DNA from 4 places in the Streptomyces sp. 1222.5 genome. Region 2 is predicted to be linked to each of the others. Evidence: riboswitches for the same ligand, from Rfam matches in the RefSeq annotation. Region 2 holds a riboswitch; each other region holds the start of a gene.
The links. A riboswitch is a leader RNA that binds a small molecule or an ion and turns the genes downstream of it on or off. The one in region 2 is predicted to bind thiamine pyrophosphate.
Positions count from the first base shown of each region.

Region 1: linked by a shared signal. The riboswitch ahead of thiC (phosphomethylpyrimidine synthase ThiC) and the one ahead of BLW57_RS01980 (purine-cytosine permease family protein) in region 2 are both predicted to bind thiamine pyrophosphate.
Region 3: linked by a shared signal. The riboswitch ahead of BLW57_RS12060 (thiamine ABC transporter substrate-binding protein) and the one ahead of BLW57_RS01980 (purine-cytosine permease family protein) in region 2 are both predicted to bind thiamine pyrophosphate.
Region 4: linked by a shared signal. The riboswitch ahead of thiO (glycine oxidase ThiO) and the one ahead of BLW57_RS01980 (purine-cytosine permease family protein) in region 2 are both predicted to bind thiamine pyrophosphate.

Region 1 covers NZ_FNSZ01000001.1:4,517,557-4,522,652, reverse strand. Annotated here, with positions in the region: gene BLW57_RS20245 (VWA domain-containing protein) at 1-157, opposite strand, end outside; gene thiC (phosphomethylpyrimidine synthase ThiC) at 255-2,039, opposite strand; TPP riboswitch at 2,032-2,205, opposite strand; gene BLW57_RS20235 (YibE/F family protein) at 2,286-3,740, shown strand; gene BLW57_RS20230 (SsgA family sporulation/cell division regulator) at 3,837-4,274, opposite strand; gene BLW57_RS20225 (IclR family transcriptional regulator) at 4,374-5,096, opposite strand, start outside.
Region 2 covers NZ_FNSZ01000001.1:393,506-398,601, reverse strand. Annotated here, with positions in the region: gene BLW57_RS01985 (dihydrofolate reductase family protein) at 1-492, shown strand, start outside; gene BLW57_RS01980 (purine-cytosine permease family protein) at 569-1,969, opposite strand; TPP riboswitch at 1,959-2,054, opposite strand; gene BLW57_RS01975 (hypothetical protein) at 2,328-2,807, opposite strand; gene BLW57_RS01970 (AfsR/SARP family transcriptional regulator) at 3,122-3,568, shown strand; partial or broken gene BLW57_RS42065 (hypothetical protein) at 3,484-3,678, opposite strand; gene BLW57_RS01960 (AfsR/SARP family transcriptional regulator) at 4,048-4,434, shown strand; partial or broken gene BLW57_RS01955 (alanine--tRNA ligase-related protein) at 4,913-5,096, opposite strand, start outside.
Region 3 covers NZ_FNSZ01000001.1:2,723,425-2,728,520, reverse strand. Annotated here, with positions in the region: gene BLW57_RS12080 (lipocalin-like domain-containing protein) at 1-866, shown strand, start outside; gene BLW57_RS12070 (hypothetical protein) at 1,818-2,003, opposite strand; gene rlmN (dual-specificity RNA methyltransferase RlmN) at 2,211-3,317, shown strand; TPP riboswitch at 3,341-3,448, shown strand; gene BLW57_RS12060 (thiamine ABC transporter substrate-binding protein) at 3,530-4,603, shown strand; gene BLW57_RS12055 (ABC transporter permease) at 4,642-5,096, shown strand, end outside.
Region 4 covers NZ_FNSZ01000001.1:6,247,668-6,252,763, reverse strand. Annotated here, with positions in the region: gene metF (methylenetetrahydrofolate reductase [NAD(P)H]) at 1-130, opposite strand, end outside; gene thiE (thiamine phosphate synthase) at 250-897, opposite strand; gene BLW57_RS28245 (Rv2175c family DNA-binding protein) at 989-1,354, opposite strand; gene BLW57_RS28240 (NAD(P)/FAD-dependent oxidoreductase) at 1,439-2,671, opposite strand; gene BLW57_RS28235 (avidin-fold protein) at 2,704-3,054, opposite strand; TPP riboswitch at 3,108-3,219, shown strand; gene thiO (glycine oxidase ThiO) at 3,217-4,398, shown strand; gene thiS (sulfur carrier protein ThiS) at 4,395-4,607, shown strand; partial or broken gene BLW57_RS28220 (thiazole synthase) at 4,612-5,096, shown strand, end outside.

The sequences.
Region 1 (5,096 bases), 4.1 Mb from region 2:
AATCACCGTCGTCGCGAACGCGCCCCGCCCCTGTGAGCAACAGCGCCGAGGCATCGGCGTCGGGCACGCCCGGCCCTTCGGACCAGGCGAACTCGGCGCGCACCGCCGCGGAGCCGACGGGAAGGTTCGCGCCCTTGCTCATTGATCTCGCTGTCATGCCGCCAGTCTGCGGTGCGCGCAGGCCCAGGGGTACCTCCCCGACACCGCGGGGAGCGACAGCCCGGCCACACCCGGGCCGCCGCTCCCCGCACCGCTCAGTCGGCGATCGGCAGGTACACCCGGTTGCCCGCTGCCGCGAACTCCTTCGACTTCTGCGCCATGCCCTCCTCGATCTCGGCCTTGCTGCCGCCGTGTTCGCGGCGGATGTCCTGCGAGATCTTCATGCTGCAGAACTTGGGGCCGCACATGGAGCAGAAGTGGGCCGTCTTGGCGGGCTCCGCCGGGAGGGTCTCGTCGTGGAACTCCCGTGCCGTATCGGGGTCCAGGGCGAGGTTGAACTGGTCCTCCCACCGGAACTCGAAGCGTGCGTCGGACAGCGCGTCGTCCCACTCCTGCGCGCCCGGGTGGCCCTTCGCGAGATCGGCCGCGTGGGCGGCGATCTTGTAGGTGATGACACCGGTCTTGACGTCGTCCCGGTTGGGCAGGCCCAGGTGCTCCTTGGGCGTGACGTAGCAGAGCATCGCCGTGCCCCACCAGGCGATCATCGCGGCACCGATGCCGGAGGTGATGTGGTCGTACGCCGGCGCGACGTCCGTCGTCAGCGGGCCGAGCGTATAGAACGGAGCTTCATCGCAGATCTCCTGCTGAAGGTCGATGTTCTCCTTGATCTTGTGCATCGGGACGTGCCCCGGGCCCTCGATCATCGTCTGTACGTCGAAACGCCTGGCGATGCGGTTGAGTTCCCCGAGCGTGCGCAGCTCCGCGAACTGTGCCTCGTCGTTGGCGTCCGCGATGGAGCCGGGCCGCAGGCCGTCGCCCAACGAGTACGTGACGTCGTAGGCGGCGAGGATCTCGCACAGTTCCTCGAAGTTCTCGTACAGGAACGACTCCTTGTGGTGCGCCAGGCACCACGCGGCCATGATCGAACCGCCGCGGGAGACGATGCCGGTCTTGCGGTTGGCCGTCAGCGGTACATGCGCGAGCCGCACCCCGGCGTGGACGGTCATGTAGTCCACACCCTGTTCGGCCTGCTCGATGACGGTGTCCTTGTAGATCTCCCAGGTCAGTTCCTCGGCCCTGCCGTCGACCTTCTCCAGGGCCTGGTACAGCGGCACGGTGCCGATGGGCACGGGGGAGTTGCGCAGCACCCACTCGCGGGTGGTGTGGATGTTGCGCCCGGTGGAGAGGTCCATGACCGTGTCGGCGCCCCAGCGGGTCGCCCAGGTCATCTTCTCGACCTCCTCCTCGATGGAGGACGTCACGGCCGAGTTGCCGATGTTGGCGTTCACCTTCACCAGGAAGCGCTTACCGATGATCATCGGCTCGATCTCCGGGTGGTTGACGTTGGCCGGCAGCACGGCGCGGCCGGCTGCGATCTCCTCGCGGACGACCTCCGGAGACACGTTCTCCCGGATGGCCACGTACTCCATTTCCGGCGTGGTCTCCCCGCGGCGCGCGTACGCGAGCTGGGTCACCGCCTCACCGCGACGACCGCGGCGCGGCTGACGCGGACGCCCGGGGAAGACCGCGTCCAGGTTCCGCAACCCGCCGCGCGGCGAGGTGTGCTTGATGCCGTCGTCCTCGGGACGGACGGGACGGCCCGCGTACTCCTCGGTGTCGCCGCGGCCGACGATCCAGTTCTCCCGCAGCGGCGCCAAGCCCCTGCGGACGTCGGTTTCGACGAGCGGATCCGTGTACGGGCCGGATGTGTCGTACAGCGTGACCGACTGCCCGTTGGTGAGGTGCACCTGACGGACCGGCACCCGCATGTCGGGGCGCGAACCCTCGACGTACGCCTTGTGCCAGCCGATGGACTTCCCGGCCTCCTGGGTCTTCTCACCCTGAACGGAGGCAGGCGTGCGTGCGTCCTTGTTGGTCATGAGACCTACTCCCTACGCCGGCATTACCCGGTAACAGGTTCGGCGGTCGACGCAGCGGCTTCCGTCGGCCGATGCTTCCCGTGAGACGTCGTTCCACGTGAAACATCGCGAATACGGAGGTCAGCGCCCTCTCAGCCCGGTGCTCCGAGCTCCCGCGTGTGCAAAGGTGCCTCCACGCTAGCGTCATATGTGGCGCGGTGAACAGTGGGCCCCTGCCGTTCTTGCGATGATCTGGTGGTGACCAGGATGGAGCAGTACCCGTACCAGCCGCCCGAGCCGCGCCGCCCGGACAGCCCGGCAGCGGGCAGCCGACGAGGGGACGAGCGCGCCCACGGGCAGGAAGCGGGTGACGGGCACGGCCACCCTCACCACGGCCACGACGAGGCGCACACCCGCCCTCAGACGCTCGGTCACAGCCACAGCCATGGGCCCGCCGCGCCCGTCTCCCGGCATCTGCGCAAGGTCATCGCGGCGATCCTGGTGCCGTTCACCGCGGCGGTCCTCGTCGGCCTGGTGGTGCTGTGGCCCGGGGGAGCGCCGTCGCACAAGCGCACCGGCGTCGGCTTCGACCGGCAGACCCAGCAGGCCACGGTGACCCGGGTCGTCGAGGTGAGTTGCAAGTCGGTGAACGCCTCCGGTGGCACCCCGGCCGGCGACACCTCGACCGCCGAGGGCGGCGCCGGGGCACAGGAGACGGGCGGCACCTGCAAGAAGGCGACCATCCGTGTCGACACCGGGAAGGACGAGGGCCGTACGTTCACCGAGATCGTGCAGCCCGACCAGTCACGGCAGTTGCACCAGGGTGAGAAGGTCGTGGTCGCCTACGAGCCCGCGGCACCCAAGAACCTGCAGTACTCCGTGGCGGACGTGAACCGGAAGTTCCCGATGGCGCTGCTCGCCGGGATCTTCGCGATCGCGGTCGTCGTGGTGGGCCGGCTGCGCGGGGTCATGGCGCTGGTCGCGCTGGCCGTGAGTTTCATGGTGCTCACCTTCTTCATCCTGCCCGCGATCCTTCAGGGCTCGAATCCCCTGCTGGTGGCCGTCGTCGGGGCGAGCGCGATCATGCTCATCGCGCTCTACATGTGCCACGGGCTGTCGGCCCGGACGTCGGTCGCGGTGCTCGGCACCCTGGTCTCCCTCCTGCTGATCGGCGTCCTCGGCTCGGAGTTCATCGACTGGGCCGCCCTGACCGGCAACACGGACGACAACACCGGTCTGATCCATGGGCTCTACCCGTCGATCGACATGAGCGGCCTGCTGCTGGCCGGCGTCATCATCGGCTCGCTCGGCGTGCTGGACGACGTCACCGTGACGCAGACGTCGGCGGTCTGGGAACTGCACGAGGCCAATCCGGCGATGGGCTGGCGCGGGTTGTACCGGGCCGGCATCCGCATCGGCCGCGACCACATCGCATCCGTCGTCAACACCCTGGTCCTCGCCTACGCCGGTGCCGCGCTGCCGCTGCTGCTGCTGTTCTCCATCGCGCAGAGCAGCGTCGGGGCCGTGGCCAACAGCGAGCTGGTGGCCGAGGAGATCGTGCGCACCCTGGTGGGGTCGATCGGCCTGGTCGCCTCGGTGCCCGTCACGACCGCGCTCGCCGCGCTGGTGGTGTCGGCCGACCGCTCCGGCCCGCATGCTCCGGCCGGCACGGCCCAGCCCGACCCGGCCCGCACGGGGCGGGGGCGCCGCCGGAAGCGGTAGCCGATCGGCCCGGTGAGACCCCCCGCCCTGTGCAGAAGCGTTCCTGCACAGTTCCGCGAAGGAGAGCGGGGCGTCCGGTGCCGTGGCCGCTACGCCTCAGCCGGCGCTCTGTTCCTCGGCGAGGATGCGGTCCAGCGCTTCGTCGAGATGAGCGTCGAAGTCGGCCAGCGCGCCCTCCTGTCCCAGCGGCACGAGCTTGTCGGTCCGATCGAGGAAGGCCACGAGCGGCGGGGCCGACGACCGGAACAGAGCCTGGTCGCAACCGACCTGAAGACGGATCAGCACCTCCCCCAGCACCTCGGCGTCCGCCGGGGCGATGTGCACGTCCCCCTCCCCGCACGGCCGACCCACCCCGTCGATCAACAGCTCGCGACCGAAGGCCCAGGTCACCGGCGCGTCACCCGGCAGATGAAAGGTGAGGCGCACCGCATAGGGATCACCGGTCTCGTAGCGCAACTCCACCGGAATGCGGAAGGAGAGCTCCTCCGACACGAGAAAGCTCATCATGACCTCTGCCTGTACGGACTCGCGCATCGCCTATCCCGTCATATGACATCGACTGGCCGGGATTGATCCCTCTGACCGTGGTCAAATCTTGCTGAAAGTACACAGCAGATCACAAGGAGTAAGTTTTCAGATACTGATAGAGAGTGTGAGAGAGCCCAGATGCCGCCCGATCTCCGCCTGCAGACGCTCGGCCGCGGGCAGCAGCCGGTCGGCATGGCGGGCGGGCAGGGAGATGGCCATGGTGGCCGCGGTGGTGCCCACCGTGATCGGGACCGCCGCGCAGACGGTGCCGAGCGCGTACTCCTGCCGTTCCACCACGGCCTCCATGCGCCGCGTCCGGCCGAGCCGTCGGAGCAGGGCATCGTTGTCCCGCACGGTGTACGGCGTGAGGGCCTGCGTGGGGTAGCGGGCGAGATGGTCGCGCCGGGCGTCCTCGTCGAGCTGGGAGAGCAGGCACTGGCCGATGGCGTGCGCGTGGCCGGTCTCGCGGAAGTCGGCCCACTCCTCGACCGCGGGCGCCTCGGGGGAGTCGGAGACGCACATGACGTCGATCTCGCCGTTGCGGTACATGGCGTAGTACACCGGGACACCGATGGAATCGCGCCAGTGCGCCAGCGTGTCCGCCACTGTGCTGCGACGTTTCTGCTGCGCCCCGCTGCTGCTGAGCCGTTCCGCCGCGTCACCGAGGAAGAACAGCCCCTTCTCCCGGTGCAGATAGCCCTCGTGCACCAGCGTGCGCAGCAGGTGGTACGTGGTGGGCAGGGCGAGACCGGTCTCGCGGGCGAGTTGCTTGGCGGGGGCGCCGTAGCCATGGGTGGCGACGGCCTCCAGCAGGCGCATGGCGCGCTG
Region 2 (5,096 bases):
TGGACGGTGCCCGACGAGGAGATCTTTCGCTCCTGGATCGACAGGGTACGAGACGTCGGCGTCCACCTCCTGGGACGACGGTTGTACGAGACGATGCTGTACTGGGAGACCGCCGATCAGGACCCGTCGCTCGACGACTCGAAGCTCGAATGGGCGGCGCTCTGGAAGCAGCTCCCCAAAGTGGTGTTCTCCACCAGGCTGTCGGAGGTCGAGGGCCATGCCCGGCTCGCTTCCGGCGGCTTGACGCAGGAGATCGAGCGGTTGCGCGCCGAGCCGGGGGAGGGCGACATCGCGATCGGCGGCGCCGCCCTCGCCGCCGAGGCGGCCGCGCTGGATCTGATCGACGAGTACCGGACGCTGGTCTACCCGGTGCTCCTCGGCGGTGGCATCCCGTTCTTCCCCCGGCACGAGCGCCGCGTGGATCTCGAACTCGTCGAGACCCGCACCTTCAGTTCGCGAGTCGTCTACCTCCGCCACCGAGTGACGCGCTGAGCCGAGTCCCGGAACGCCACCGCACACGATCCGCCCAGCAGGGGCAGGCAACTCCCCCAGGAGGAGCGGGCGCGGGTCAGGACCGGCGTCGTACCCGCAACGGCGCATAGACGAGCAGCGCCGCGAGGAACGCGACGGGGTAGGCGAGGTCGGCGCTGTGCAGGGCCTGGGCGACCGGACCCACGTACAGGCTGGTGCTCATGAACGGCACCGCCACGGCGAAACCGACGACGAACGCGGTGACGGCGGGCCACCACGGCTGCGGCGCGGCTTCCTCCTCCGCCAGGTCGACCGGGCGGTCGCCGCGCGCCCGTGCGCGGGCCACCCAGTCGACGATCACGATCGCGACGAACGCGGGGATCCAGTAGCCGACGAACAACAGCACGTTCTGGAAGCGGGCAGTGGTGTCAGCGGCGTGCATCCACAGCACGAGCGGGAAGCCGAGCGCCGCGGCGAGCGCGGCGGCGACCGGCCGCGGAAGCCGCACTCCGATCGTCTGCAGCGCCAGCGACCCGCTGTAGTCGTTCATGGCGTTGCTGCACAGGGCCGCGACGGCGACCGCGAGGAGTCCGAACGCGCCGAGCGCGCCGCCGCCGAGCAGATGGTCGACACCGCGGGCGGTCTGGTCGGTGAACTCAGCGGCGCCCCACAGACCGAGCGCCTGCACGGCGACGAAGGACACGCTGACACCGAGCAGGGTGCACCAGAACATGCTGGAACGCGACGCCGTGCGGGGCAGGTAGCGGCTGAAGTCACTGGCGTACGGGGCCCACGAGAGCGCGAGACTCAAGGCGATGGTGCAGGTCAGCACGAACGCTCCCGCCTGGTCGGCGCCGTGCACGGTCGCGGCCGTCGCGGGCTGGGTGCCGTGCACGAGCTTCACCGCCAACGCGACGAGCGAGGCGGCGAGCGCGAAGGTCATCACCGTCTGCAGGCGGTGGATCGCCTCGTACCCGATCACGCCGAGCGCCCCTTGGGCCATGAGCATCACCAGGACGCCCAGCCAGAACGGCCAGCCGAACAGCTGGGCCAGCGCGTCGCCCCCGAACAGGCCTATCAGGGCGTCCCAGGCGATGGAGGACAGCCACTGCAGGGTGCCCGGCAGAGCCACGGCCCGTCCGAAGGCCAGCCTCGCCAGCGGGAGTTGGCCCGCCCCGGTCCGGCTGCCCCAGGTTCCCAGGTAGGCCGTGGGCACCGCGCCGAGCACGGTGCCGAGCACCACGGCGAGCAGCGCGGTGGCGAAGTCCAGTCCGAGGGCCGCGCCGACCGTACCGGTGAAGACGCCGGTCATCGTCAGATTGGGGGCGAACCACACGGTGAACAGCCGGCGGGGGCTGCCGTAGCGAGCGTCCTCGGGCACCGGCGCGATGCCGCGCGCCTCCACTCGCAGATCTCCGGGGGCGGTCGGCATCCGGCCGTCGAAGACACCCCGCGACTCGGCGACGGCCGTCTCTTCATGGGCATACGGCAACGACATACGACATCCCTCCGCCAGTCCTAACTGGTTCAGGTTCAACGGGTGTGATCTCAGCCCCCGTGCAGGGGCACCCCGTGTCCAGGTATGCCGGCCAGAATAGCCCGGTCCGGTGACCGGTTCAGGTCGGGGGAGGGGAGGGCCGGCCGGAAGCGTGCGGCGCCCGTCGGCCGACTGCCCGATGCGTGCGCGTGCGTAGTCGGCCGTTGACACTCCGTAAGGGGGCTCGCCGCGTGAGATGCCTCGACGCGTCGGCGCCGTCGTGGGGTGGGCGCGGGCCGCGGAGGCCGGTCCCGCCGGAAGGCGGCGGCACACGCGTGCCGCCGCCTTCCTGGGAATGCCCGACTACCAGCGGCTCCCCTCAGGCCTGCACGAGTACGGTGCACCAGACCTCGTTGTGGTCGCCGATGCCGCAGTCGCCGATCTCCCCGCTGCGGATCTTCGTCCAGACCCCCTTGGCCCGCCAGTGCCAGGTGCCGACCCGCGAGAACCGCTCGTGGTAGCCGTGCGTGGCGAACGTGAAGGCGTCGACGTCCTTGCCGGTGCCGTTGCCGCCCCGCGTTCCGTTGCCGAACGACTCCTGCTTGCACTTCGCGTGCTTGAACTCGCTCCCGGTGCCGCCGCCCCAGTTCCACACGTCGCAGTAGTGCGGGCCCTCGCCGAGACTCATCGTGTAGTGCATCGTCTCGCCGGTCCGGTTCTTCACCGCGCCGCACAGGGGACCCACACAGCCGTCCGCGGAGGCGGTCGTCGCCCCCGCGACGACCGCTCCGGACGCCATGAAGGCGGTCGCGACGACGGCGACGGCCGTCCGGTTGGCTCGGGACATTATCTTGCGCATGACAATTCCATTCTCTTGTTGCGTCGGGTTGGTCACGTCTGACGCGACTGCCGGCGGGGCGGGCGGACACGCCGCTCCCGGGAAGGCTCCGGGAGCGGACGTCGGTGTTCCCCCTGCACGCGGTGCTTGCCGCGATCCGCCTGACGGCATGTGAGGTGAGGATCTACGGTGAACCTTGCGGAAACCTTGTGACGGCTGCCCGGCCGGCGGCCCCGGAGCGAACGACGGAGGACTGAGGGCATGCCGGCCCTGCCCGGCGGACGAACACCCCACCGCGTGAAGCCCGTTCCCTCCTCCCTCCCGCGTGAGGCGCGATGAACCTGCACCTGCTCGGACCCTTGGAACTGCGCGTCACGGGGCGCGCGGTCGACATCGGGGAGCCGCGTCGCCGAGCGGTCCTCGCGGCGCTGGCGGCCGACACCGGCCGACCGGTCCCCGCGAGCACGCTGGTGGACCGGGTCTGGGACACCGCCGCGCCCGACGGCGCCCGCTCGGCCCTCTACTCCCACATCAGCCGTCTGAGGCGGCTGTTCGACGGCGCGGCATCCACGGACGGCGTGGCGCCCACGGCAGGCGGTGACGGGGCAGCCGTACCCGGTACGCCGCTTCGCATCGCACGCACCTCCGGCGGATACGTCCTGGAGGCGGACCTACACGCCGTCGACTTGCTCCGTTACGGTATCTCCGGGCCGGGCACACCCAGGGCGGAGAGGAAGCCCGAGAGGGCCTGGGCGGCGGAGACCGGTTCGTCCGGGTCGTAGCCCCGGAGATCGACGTAGAGCTGTCCGTCGGGGAAGGAGTCACGCATCTGGTGGGCCCAGCGCACCGCCAGCGCGGTCTTGCCGATGCCCGCGACTCCGGAGACGACTGCTGCCCCAGGAAAGTCACGACGAGGCCGCTGAGCACCAACGCCAGGCCAGACGCCGACTTTCCAGGTGGTGGCGTCGCTGTTGGAGTCGCCGTGTTCCTGGCTCGGGTGAGGGTCGATGTAGAGGCGTGTCCTCGGTGGTGAGCTCCACGGGCACGCCGCGCTCCTGCCACAACTCCAGGAGGATCTCCGTCTCCGGAGTCGAGCAGGTCCAGGCGCCGCCGTTCGTCCCGCAGTTCCTCCACCAGGGGCGCCCGCACTGTTCCGCCAGGGCGGTGGCCGCCGCGCGGTCCGTATCGACGCGCGGTCCGATCAGGGAGCGCAGCAGCGCGAGTGCCTCATCCGGGGAGAGGACGTCTCCGCTCGCTCGTCGTGCGGGCGCGCGAGCCGCATCTGCCCGACCAACGCCGCATCCGACTCCTCGGAGAGGCGCTGCGACTGTGGCGCGGAGTGCCGTTGGCGGGGCTGCCGGGGGCGTGGGCGGAGCGCACGCGTACCGCCTGGACACAGGAGCGTCTGGAGACGGCGCTCGCCTGGGCCCACGCCCTGCTGGGACAGGGGAAGTCCGAGGAAGTGCCCGCCGTCCTGCGGCCCTTGCTGACGGAGCACCCGCTGAACGAGCCCCTCGCCGTGCTGCTGATCCGCGGACTGGCCACCAGCGGAAGAGCAGACGCCGCCAGGCAGTGGTCCAGCAGGCGGGTCAGGGCGGCGTCACGCTCCGCCGCCACGTCGTGCCGGCTCGTGAGCTCCGCGGCGTAGGCGCGCAGCAGGTCGTGCATGGCATGACGGCCGGGCCCGCTCCGATGCACCAGGTGCGCGCGGGACAGGGCGTCCAGGGACCGCCGGGCGCGCTCCGCGGTTCCGCCGGTCAGCGCGGCGGCGGCGTACACGTCCGCGTCGGGCCCTGGGTGCAGGCCCAGCAGCCTGAACAGTCGCGCCTCCTCGCCCTCATCTCTCCATGCTCACCGGCTGGGTCATACCGATGAGAGGCTGGGATCTTCCGCCTGGGCCAGTGGATCCAGGGGGTGTGAAAGGGCCAGTTCGGCCGCCACTCGCAGGGCCAGCGGAGCCACCACGCTCCACCGGCACTACGAACGCTCGGGGCACCTCACCGACGCGCTGACCGTTCACACACATGCCCTTCGGGCAGCCCGCGCGGTGGGAGACACCCGTGAGGTCGGCGACACCACGCATCTGACCGTGTTCGAGATGCTCGGTACCTGGTCACTCGGCGACGGTCAGTGGTGCGCAGACAGCGCTGCACGTTCACCAGGCGCCTGCCGAGGGGGTGCGGCCGCCCTTCCAGGTAGGGGGTGAGCGGGTGCATACCGGAGGTGGTGAACAGCACCGGGTCGCCGGGCGGCGGCAGCAGAGTCGAGCCGGTGATCCGGCGGTGGCCGCGCTCCTCGAAGTACTCGACG
Region 3 (5,096 bases), 2.3 Mb from region 2:
AACGGACCCTGCCCGAACCGCTGACCGCGACCGCCCCTCCGGGATCCGACTCGCTCAACGACTTCCTCTACAGCGCACAGGGCGGGAACACCAGCTTCACCACGATCCACCGCGCCAAAGCCGACATCTGGTCGCTGAGTTTCACGAGCGTGACGACCAACACCAACGCGAAGATCAACATGAAGGTGGAGCTCAGGACCCACACTCCGTACGGCTACATCCCCATGACGCCGTACGGCGTGGAGAACGAGAACACGCCCTGGACCGGGCAGGCCGACCCGCAGACGATGTCCTCGCTCTCCTACTACTACGGCGCCCCGAAACAGAACATCACCGGCACCATCACCATCGGCAACCGCACGCGACGGATCAGCGGCTCGATGTGGTTCGAGCACCAGTGGGGGAACTTCTCCATCGCGAAATTCCCGTGGGTGGCGGCGTACGTGTGGTCGGCGCTCCAGTTCAACGACGGCTCGATCTTCACCTACCGGCAGTGGTACGACCAGAAGAACAAGCCGCTGCTGAACATCGGCCGCTACGTGTACGCAACCCCCAGCAGCGGCCCCTCCTACGGGTTCGGCGAAGCCGTGCAGTTCGAACCCCTCAAGACCTGGAAGTCACCCGTCAGCGGACGCAACTACCCGGTCTACGCACGCCTGCGCACCCCCTACGGCACCTGGTACTACACCCCGATCTTCGAAAGCTACGAGATGCCGTTCGGCTACCCCCCGTACGGCACAGGCGGGCACACCATCTACGAGGGAGCCTCCTGGATCCGCAAGGACTCCCTCACCGGGCCGATCATCGGGAAGGCGTTCCTCGAACTGCCCAACTCCCTCACCGAGACCTTCCCCATGCTCTCGTAGGAGGGCGGGTTTCTGGGTCCATACGAGCGTTGGCCACTTGCGATCCTGGGGGCCTCGGCCACCGAGCCCGCCGACACGTGATCGCCAAATGAGGCTAAATCGCGACCTGACATCCACGGCTGACATCAACGACGGCGGACGGGTACGTACACCAGCACCTCTGTCCGGCAGCCGTGCCCATCGATTGCAGCAGCCGGAGGGGGTTCGGATCGAACTCCTAAAGCGGGGGCTTCCTGGCAACCAGCGGCCGTGGCCAGCTAGCGCAGGCCACGAGTGCGCTGCCGTCCTCGGTGAGGAAGAGCAGGGTGAACCGTGTCCGATTGTCAGGATCGATCAGCGCTGTGCGCACAGGCCGGCCATATTCCCTGATGAGCTGCACTGCTCGCTCCAGGCCAGGAGGTTCGAATCCGCGCATCCGCATGCGCTGAAGTCGGCGACTGAAGACGCCAGCATGCGCACCAGTGGGTTGTACCCGCTCCTCCACCGAGTAGGGGGCGCCACTGCGGAGGGCGGCCAGAGCTATCACGGACGCCTCGTCATCACCGATCAACAGCGATTCCGGCACATGCCGTTCCATGGTCACCCCGTTTGGATCGTGCGGTACAGCAGCCAGGTACCGCAACCCTAGTAACCGCCCCCGCACGGTAGCGTCCCTCCGGGCCCGCCCAGCGGCCGGTATGCCCCCCGCCGACCGATCGCGCTGGAGCTACTGCTCGATCACGTCGTCCCCGTAGGCGGTGCGGATGCCGGCTGATCAGAAGGTGGCCGTGCCCTTCCCGTGCCCGTTCAGCTGGGAAACAGCGGGGAGCAGCGGTCACTGGCGGACAACGCTCATGAGAACGGCCCCTGACCGGGTTACCTGGTCAGGGGCCGTTTCACCTGGCGGTGGGTGTGGGATTTGAACCCACGGTGACTCGCGCCACGACGGTCTTCAAGATCGCGTCCATTGGGTCATGAGTAGAAGTTCGCCCAGTACTCCTCGTGGCTCTTGGTGAAGTCGGCCGGACGTTCCCGTCGCAGCACCTCGTAGCGTGCGACGTAGGCGTCGAGGGCTTCATGCAGAGAGCAGCCGAGGTGATCACGTAGCGTCTTCAGCCCGATGATGATCCGCCCAGCGACGATCATGTCGTCGGCCACGCCTGCATCCGTCTCGCTGTTGCCAGGACCCATAGGGTGATCACACCCCACCTCCACAGCCAGGTCAACGCGTTATCCCGCGCTGTTTCTGGGCCGTCTCTGGGCCGTCCGAGGGGGATCAGCGGCGACAGACGACGACCGCCAGCGACAGGTGTCCAGCCCGACACCCGCAGGTCACCCAATTGGATCTGCGACACTGGTACAGCCATGCCTAAGCCCGGAGAACTCATCTTTGTCGCGCCGCGCGGAGCCAAGAAGCCGCCGCGGCATCTCGCCGACCTCTCGCCCGCCGAGCGCAAGGACGCGGTGGCCGAGATCGGGGAGAAGCCGTTCCGTGCCAAGCAGCTCTCGCAGCACTACTTCGCGCGGTACGCGCACGACCCCGAGCAGTGGACCGACATCCCCGCCGGGGCGCGCGGCAGGCTGCAGGAGGCGCTGTTCCCGGAGCTGATGACCGTCGTACGGCATCTGTCGACCGACCAGGGGACCACGCGCAAGACGCTGTGGCGGCTGTTCGACGGGACGCTCGTGGAGTCCGTGCTGATGCGGTACCCGGACCGGGTCACCATGTGCATCAGCTCGCAGGCCGGGTGCGGGATGAACTGCCCGTTCTGCGCCACCGGCCAGGCCGGCCTCGACCGGAACCTGTCCACCGCCGAGATCGTCCACCAGATCGTGGACGGCATGCGGGCGCTGCGCGACGGCGAGGTGCCCGGCGGTCCGGCGCGGCTGTCCAACATCGTCTTCATGGGGATGGGCGAGCCGCTCGCCAACTACAAGCGGGTCGTGGGCGCCATCCGCGCGCTGACCGATCCGGCCCCGGACGGGCTCGGTCTGTCCCAGCGCGGTATCACCGTCTCCACCGTCGGGCTGGTGCCGGCCATCCACCGGTTCGCCGACGAGGGCTTCAAGTGCCGGCTCGCGATCTCCCTGCACGCCCCCGACGACGAGCTGCGCGACACCCTCGTCCCCGTGAACACGCGGTGGAAGGTGCGCGAGGTGCTGGACGCCGGGTTCGACTACGTCGAGAAGAGCGGCCGCCGGCTGTCGATCGAGTACGCGCTGATCCGGGACATCAACGACCAGGCCTGGCGCGGCGACCGGCTCGGCCGGCTGCTCAAGGGCAAGCCGGTGCACGTCAACCTGATCCCGCTCAACCCGACTCCCGGTTCCAAGTGGACCGCCTCCCGGCCGGAGGACGAGAAGGCGTTCGTCGAGGCCATCGCCGCGCACGGCGTACCCGTCACGGTCCGGGACACCCGTGGCCAGGAGATCGACGGAGCCTGCGGTCAGCTCGCCGCGACCGAGCGGTAATCTGGCCACGTTCCGACAACCTCATATTCCGACAGGGGAGCGCCACAGCGCTGAGAGTGCGGCAACCGGGCCGCAGACCCTCTGAACCTCGCCCAGGTCATTCTGGGTAGGAAGTTCGGTCTTTCACTCAAGCTGTTGCGCCCTGCCCGGGCCCCCTCGCGGGACCCGGGCGGGGCCGCGTCTCTTCCTGGCCAACCCCAGGAGGACATCCAGTGCACAACAAGACCTTGGTGGCCGTGGCGGTCGGGCTCGGCCTGATCAGCCTGTCCGCGTGCGGTTCCGGCGAGAGCAAGGCGTCCGGTGACAGCAGGACCGTTACCCTGGTCAGCCACGACTCGTGGGCCGTCTCCAAGAAGGTGCAACGGGACTTCGAGAAGCAGTCCGGCTACAAGCTCAGGATCCTCGAGGACGGCGACGCCGGCCAGGCCGTCAACAAGGCCATCCTGACCAAGGACCATCCGCAGGGCGACGTCTTCTTCGGCGTCGACAACACCCTGCTCTCCCGCGCCCTCGACAACGGGCTGTTCCAGCCCTACACGGCCAAGGGCCTCGACAAGGTCGGCGCCCCGTACCAGCTGGACAAGGACAAGCACCGGGTCACGCCCGTCGACTACGGCGACATCTGCGTCAACTACGACAAGGCCTGGTTCAGCAAGCACAAGCTGGCCCCGCCGCGGACCTTCGCGGACCTCGCCGAGCCCGCGTACAAGAACCTCCTCGTCACCGAGAACGCGGCCACCTCCTCGCCCGGCCTCGGCTTCCTGCTCGGCAGCGCCGCCGAGTACGGCGACCAGGGCTGGCAGGACTACTGGAAGAAGCTCAAGGCCAACGGCGTCAAGGTGGTCGACGGCTGGGAGCAGGCCTACTCCCAGGAGTTCTCCGGCTCCACCGGAGGCAGGAAGGCCGGCGGTGACCGCCCGCTCGTGGTCTCGTACGCCTCCTCGCCGCCCGCCGAGGTGATCTACGCCAAGAAGCGGCCCGGCACCGCCCCGACCGGAGTCGCCACCGGCACCTGCTTCCGGCAGATCGAGTTCGCCGGGCTGCTCGACAACGCGCGGAACACCAAGGGCGGCAAGGCGTTCATCGACTTCCTGGTCTCCAAGGAGTTCCAGGAGGACATGCCGCTGAACATGTACGTCTACCCGGTGGTGCGGGGAGCCGGGGTGCCCACCGAGTTCACCGAGTACGGCCCGGCCGCCGAGCACCCCGAGACCATGGCGCCCGGGAAGATCGCCGCCAACCGCGACCAGTGGGTCAAGTCGTGGACGTCGCTCGTACTGAGGTAGCCGTGTCCCGGCGGGGGAGCGCGGCGCGGCTCGGCCTGATGGCCCTGCCCGTCGCGTTCTTCGCGCTGTTCTTCGCCTGGCCCGTGGCCGCGATCGTCACGCGCGGGCTGAAGGCGGACGGCGCCTGGCGATTCGGGCGGATCGTGGACGTGGTCACCCAGCCGGACATCCGGCACGTGCTGTGGTTCACCACCTGGCAGGCGCTCGCCTCCACCGCGCTCACCCTGCTGCTCGCGCTGCCCGCCGCCCATGTCTTCGCCCGCCTCGACTTCCCGGGCAAACAGCTGCTGCGGGCCGTCGTCACGGTTCCGTTCGTGCTGCCCACCGTCGTCGTCGGCAGCGCCTTCCTGGCGCTGGTCGGCCACAACGGGCTGCTGGACGAGCTGTGGGGGGTACGGCTGGACACCACGGTGTGGGCGATCCTGCTGGCCCACGTCTTCTTCAACTACGCGGTCGTCGTCCGCACGGTCGGCGGGCTCTGGTCCCAGCTCGA
Region 4 (5,096 bases), 5.9 Mb from region 2:
ACAGGTTCCGCTCGCCCTTGGGCGTCTTCGGCGCCGAGAACTCGAACGAGTACGTCGTCTTTCCGGTGGCGAGGATGTCGCGCACGGTGCGGGCGCGATCAGTCCTGGTGGATGCGGTTCCGAGGGCCATACGGGCAGGTTAGCCAGGGGTGGGCGGTACCCCAACCGGACGCCGGTAATTTGGCTGATTTGTCGGCTTGCTGTCCACCCATTGGACAGAATCCCGGACAACGGCCACGCCCGGCGCCCTCAGAGCTGCCGCAGCCGCTTCGAGAACTCCGCAGCCGCGGCACCCGGGTCCGCCGCCTCGGTGAGGGCGCGTACGACGACCACCCGGCGGGCGCCGGCGTCCAGCACCTGGTCCAGGTTGGCGAGGTCGATCCCGCCGATGGCGAACCAGGGACGGTCGGTGCCGAGGCCGGCGGTGTACCGGACCAGGTCGAGCCCGGGGGCGTGACGGCCGGGCTTGGTGGGGGTGGGCCAGCACGGACCGGTGCAGAAGTAGTCCACGCCGTCCTGCACGGCGGCCGCGGCGGCCTCGGACTCGGCGTGCGTGGAGCGTCCGATCAGGACGTCGTCGCCCAGGATCGCGCGGGCCGCGGGGACCGGCAGGTCGCCCTGGCCGAGGTGCAGCACCCCGGCACCGGCCGCGTGCGCGACGTCCGCCCGGTCGTTGACCGCGAGCAGCTTGCCGTGCCGGGCACAGGCGTCCGCGAAGACCCGGAGGGTCTCCAGCTCCTCGGCGGCCTCCATGCCCTTCTCGCGCAGCTGCACGATGTCGACACCGCCGGCCAGGACCGCGTCCAGGAACCCCGCGAGGTCGCCCCGGTCCCGGCGGGCGTCCGTGCAGAGGTACAGGCGGGCGTCGGCGAGGGCGGCGCGGGCGGTGTCGGACATGCGTGGGTCCCCCCGTGGTCGGTGTACCTGGTGGTTCTCGGGTGGCGTGCGGGCCCGGGGCGCGTACGCCACCCCCCTGGTGCGGCTGGGCTCAGACGGCGAGCGCCTGGGCGCGGCGCTTCACCTCCGTGCCGCGATTCTCACTCAGGGCCTGCGCGGGGGTGCCGGGCAGGGTGGGGTCGGGGGTGAAGAGCCACTCGATCATCTCTTCGTCCGTGAAGCCGTCGTCCCGCAGGAGCGTCAGGGTGCCGGTCAGGCCCTTGACGACCTTGTCCCCGTCGATGAAGGCGGCGGGGACGTGCAGCGCCCGGTTCTCACCACGGCGTACGGCGATCAGCTGGCCCTCCTTGACCAGCTGCCGCACACGCGTCACCTCGACGCCGAGCTGTTCGGCGATGTCGGGGAGGGTGAGCCAGGCGGGGACGAGAGCATCGATCTTTGCGTCAATCTCGGTCACGAGTCCTAGGGTAGGCGCTCCGCCCGAGGTGCCGCTCGATGCCGGCGGCCGACCGCGGCGCCGGTCGCCCTGCCCCGGCGCCGATCAGTCGGCCGTGGCGTTCTTCAGGGGGCGGCCCGGATCGGTCAGGGCCTCGGGGTCCATGCGGCGGCCCGCCTCGATCAGGCGGCGGCCCTGGGCCAGGTCGCGGGGCCGGCCCACCGCCAGCAGCGCCACCAGCCGGCCCTCGCGCAGCCAGCACACCGACCAGGCGGCGCCGGCCGGGTCGCCGCGCCACACCAGGCGGTCCGCCGCGGCGTGGTGCCCGGCGTACTGCACGAAGCGGCCGAACTGCTCGGACCAGAAGTACGGCACCGGGTCGTAGAGCGCCGGGGTCTCGCCGAGGATGTTCGCGGCGACCGTGCGGGGCCCCTGGAGGGCGTTGTCCCAGTGGTGGACGAGCAGCCGCTCGCCGTAGCGGGCGGAGGGGAAGGAGGCGCAGTCGCCGACCGCGTACACGTCCTCGGCCCCGGTGCGCAGGCGGGCGTCGGCGACGACCTCGCCGTGCGGCCCCAGCTCGATGCCGGAGCCGGCCAGCCAGCCGGTGGCCGGGCGGGCGCCGATGCCGACGACGACGGCGCCCGCGGGCAGCCGGGTGCCGTCGGTCAGCACCACCGCGCCCGGTTCGACGCGCTCCACGCGCGCGCCGGTGCGCAGTTCGGCCCCGCTGTCGGCGTACCAGGCGGCCATGGGCGCGGCCACCTCGGCGGGCAGGGCACCCGCGAGCGGCCGGTCGGCGGCCTCGACGACGGTCACCGCGCAGCCCGCCTCCCGGGCGGCCGTGGCGAACTCGGCGCCGATCCAGCCGGCGCCGACGACCACGATGTCGTGCTGCCGGAGCAGCACGGGCCGAAGCCGTTCGGCGTCGTCCAGGGTGCGCAGCAGGTGCACGCCGGGTACGCCCTCGGTGCCGGGCAGGGTGATGGGTTCGGCGCCGGTGGCCAGGACCAGGACGTCGTAGGGCACCGGGCCCGCCTCGGTGTCCAGCACGCGTGCGGCGGGGCGCAGGCCCTGCGCCTCGCAGCCGAGCCGAAGCTCGACGCCGAGGGATTCGAAGTCGACGTCGAAGGCGGAGCCCTCGGCCGTGCCGAGCAGCACGGCCTTGGACAGCGGCGGCCGGTCGTACGGCTGGTGCGGTTCGGCGCCGATGACGGTCACGGCTCCCTCGAAGCCCTGTTCCCGCAGGGCGACCGCGGTCTGCACCCCGGCCATGCCCGCGCCCACGACGACCACGCGCCGTTCCTGTGACGTGCCCTGTTGCGGTGTCTGCTCGCTCACCCGATCACCATAGACAACTGACGAAACGTCAGTCAGGGGGCGTGCTCGGTGACCTGCTCCACAACGCTCGTACCGCTGCCCGGAGCGGACTCCCACTCCCAGGTCTCCTCCAGCCGCAGCCGGCCGTCGGGCAGCTCCACGACGGTGGACACGCAGTGCCCGCAGGCCGTGGTCCCGTCGGTGCGCAGCTGCACGTACCGGAAGTCCAGCCGGTCGCCCTCGCGGGTCCCGACCAGATGGCCGCGCACGACCTCGCCGCCCGCGTACTCCGCCCAGACCTCGCCGTCCTTCTCGTGGTAGGCGAACCGGGTGCGGGTACCCACCTGACCTGGGGCCTGGTCCGCGACGGGGGCGAGGATCAGACCGTCGAGCGAGCGGTGCATGACGGAGGGCTCCCTTACGGGTGACGAGCGGGGCGGGCTAGGGTGGCCACCGTACAAGCACTCGCGGGAGCCCGGACGCACCGGGCTGAGAGGGAGGCTGGCGGCCTCCGACCGTACGAACCTGATCCGGGTCATGCCGGCGAAGGGAGGGGCTGGACGCCCATGTCGTCACGTACGTCCGACGTCCTCGTCATCGGGGGCGGGATCATCGGTCTGGTCACGGCCTGGCGCGCGGCGCAGCGCGGGCTCACCACGGCCGTGGTGGACCCCGAGCCCGGCGGCGGGGCCGCGCGGGTCGCTGCGGGGATGCTCGCCGCGGTCACGGAACTGCACTACGGCGAGGAGACGCTGCTCGCCCTGAACCTGGAGTCGGCGCGCCGCTATCCCGGCTTCGCGGCCGAGCTGTCCGAGCTGACCGGCCACGACCTGGGCTACCGCCGGTGCGGCACCCTCGCGGTCGCGCTGGACGCCGACGACCGCGCCCACCTGCGGGAACTGCACGCGCTCCAGCAGCGCTCGGGCCTGGAGTCGGAGTGGCTGTCGGGGCGCGACTGCCGGCGTCTCGAGCCGATGCTGGCGCCCGTGGTGCGCGGCGGACTGCGGGTCGACGGCGACCATCAGATCGACCCGCGGCGGCTGGCGACGGCCCTGGTGGCCGCGTGCGAGCACGCCGGGGTGGTCTTCCACCGCACCTGGGCCGAGCGGCTCGACGTCGTGCGCGAGCGGGCCGCCGGCGTCACCACGGCGGACGGCACCGAGCTGCGCGCGGAGCAGGTGGTGCTCGCCGGCGGAAGCATGAGCGGGCGCCTCGCGGGCGTGCCGGACGCGCTGCTGCCGCCGGTCCGTCCGGTGAAGGGGCAGGTGCTGCGGCTGGCCGTGCCCCGGCGGTTCGCGCCGTTCCTGAGCCGGACCGTGCGGGCCGTGGTCCGCGGCAGCCAGGTCTACCTGGTGCCGCGCGAGAACGGCGAGCTGGTCGTCGGCGCCACCACCGAGGAGCTGGGCTGGGACACGACGGTCACGGCGGGGGGCGTGTACGAGCTGCTGCGCGACGCCCACGAGCTGGTCCCGGGCATCACCGAGCTCCCGCTGACCGAGACCCGGGCCGGACTGCGGCCCGGCTCCCCCGACAACGCCCCGCTGCTCGGCCCGTCCGGCCTGGACGGACTGCTGCTGGCCACCGGGCACTACCGCAACGGCGTGCTGCTCACGCCGGTCACCGGGGACGTGCTGGCGCACGCGCTGGCCACCGGTGACCTCCCCGAGGAGGCCCGCCCGTTCACGCCCCAGCGTTTCACCGCCCCGCCGCCGGAGCGGCCCGCACGTCTCATGGAGCAGTCCGCATGACCCTCAGCCTCACCGTCTCCGTCAACGGGGAGCACCGCGAGATCGCCCCGGGCACCGCTCTCGACGCCCTCGTCCGCACCCTCACCGCGGCGCCCTCCGGGGTGGCCGCCGCCGTCAACGAGACGGTCGTGCCGCGCGGCCAGTGGGCGACCACCGCGCTCGCCGAGGGCGACCGCGTCGAAGTACTCACCGCAGTCCAGGGAGGCTGAACCGATGGCCGACGACCCCTTCGTCCTGGGCGGTGTGCACCTGGACTCCCGGCTGATCATGGGCACGGGCGGCGCGCCCAGTCTGGACGTGCTGGAGCGGGCGCTGACCGCCTCCGGCACCGGGCTGACCACGGTCGCGATGCGGCGGGTGGACCCGTCCGTGCACGGCTCGGTGCTGTCGGTGCTGGAGAAGCTGGGCATCCGCGTGCTGCCGAACACGGCGGGCTGTTTCACCGCCGGGGAGGCCGTGCTGACCGCGCGCCTCGCCCGGGAGGCACTGGGCACCGACCTGGTCAAGCTGGAGGTCATCGCCGACGAGCGGACCCTCCTGCCGGACCCGGTGGAGCTGCTGGACGCGGCGGAGACGCTGGTCGACGACGGTTTCACGGTGCTGCCGTACACGAACGACGATCCCGTGCTCGCGCGCAGGCTGGAGGACGTCGGCTGTGCCGCGGTGATGCCGCTGGGCTCCCCGATCGGATCGGGGCT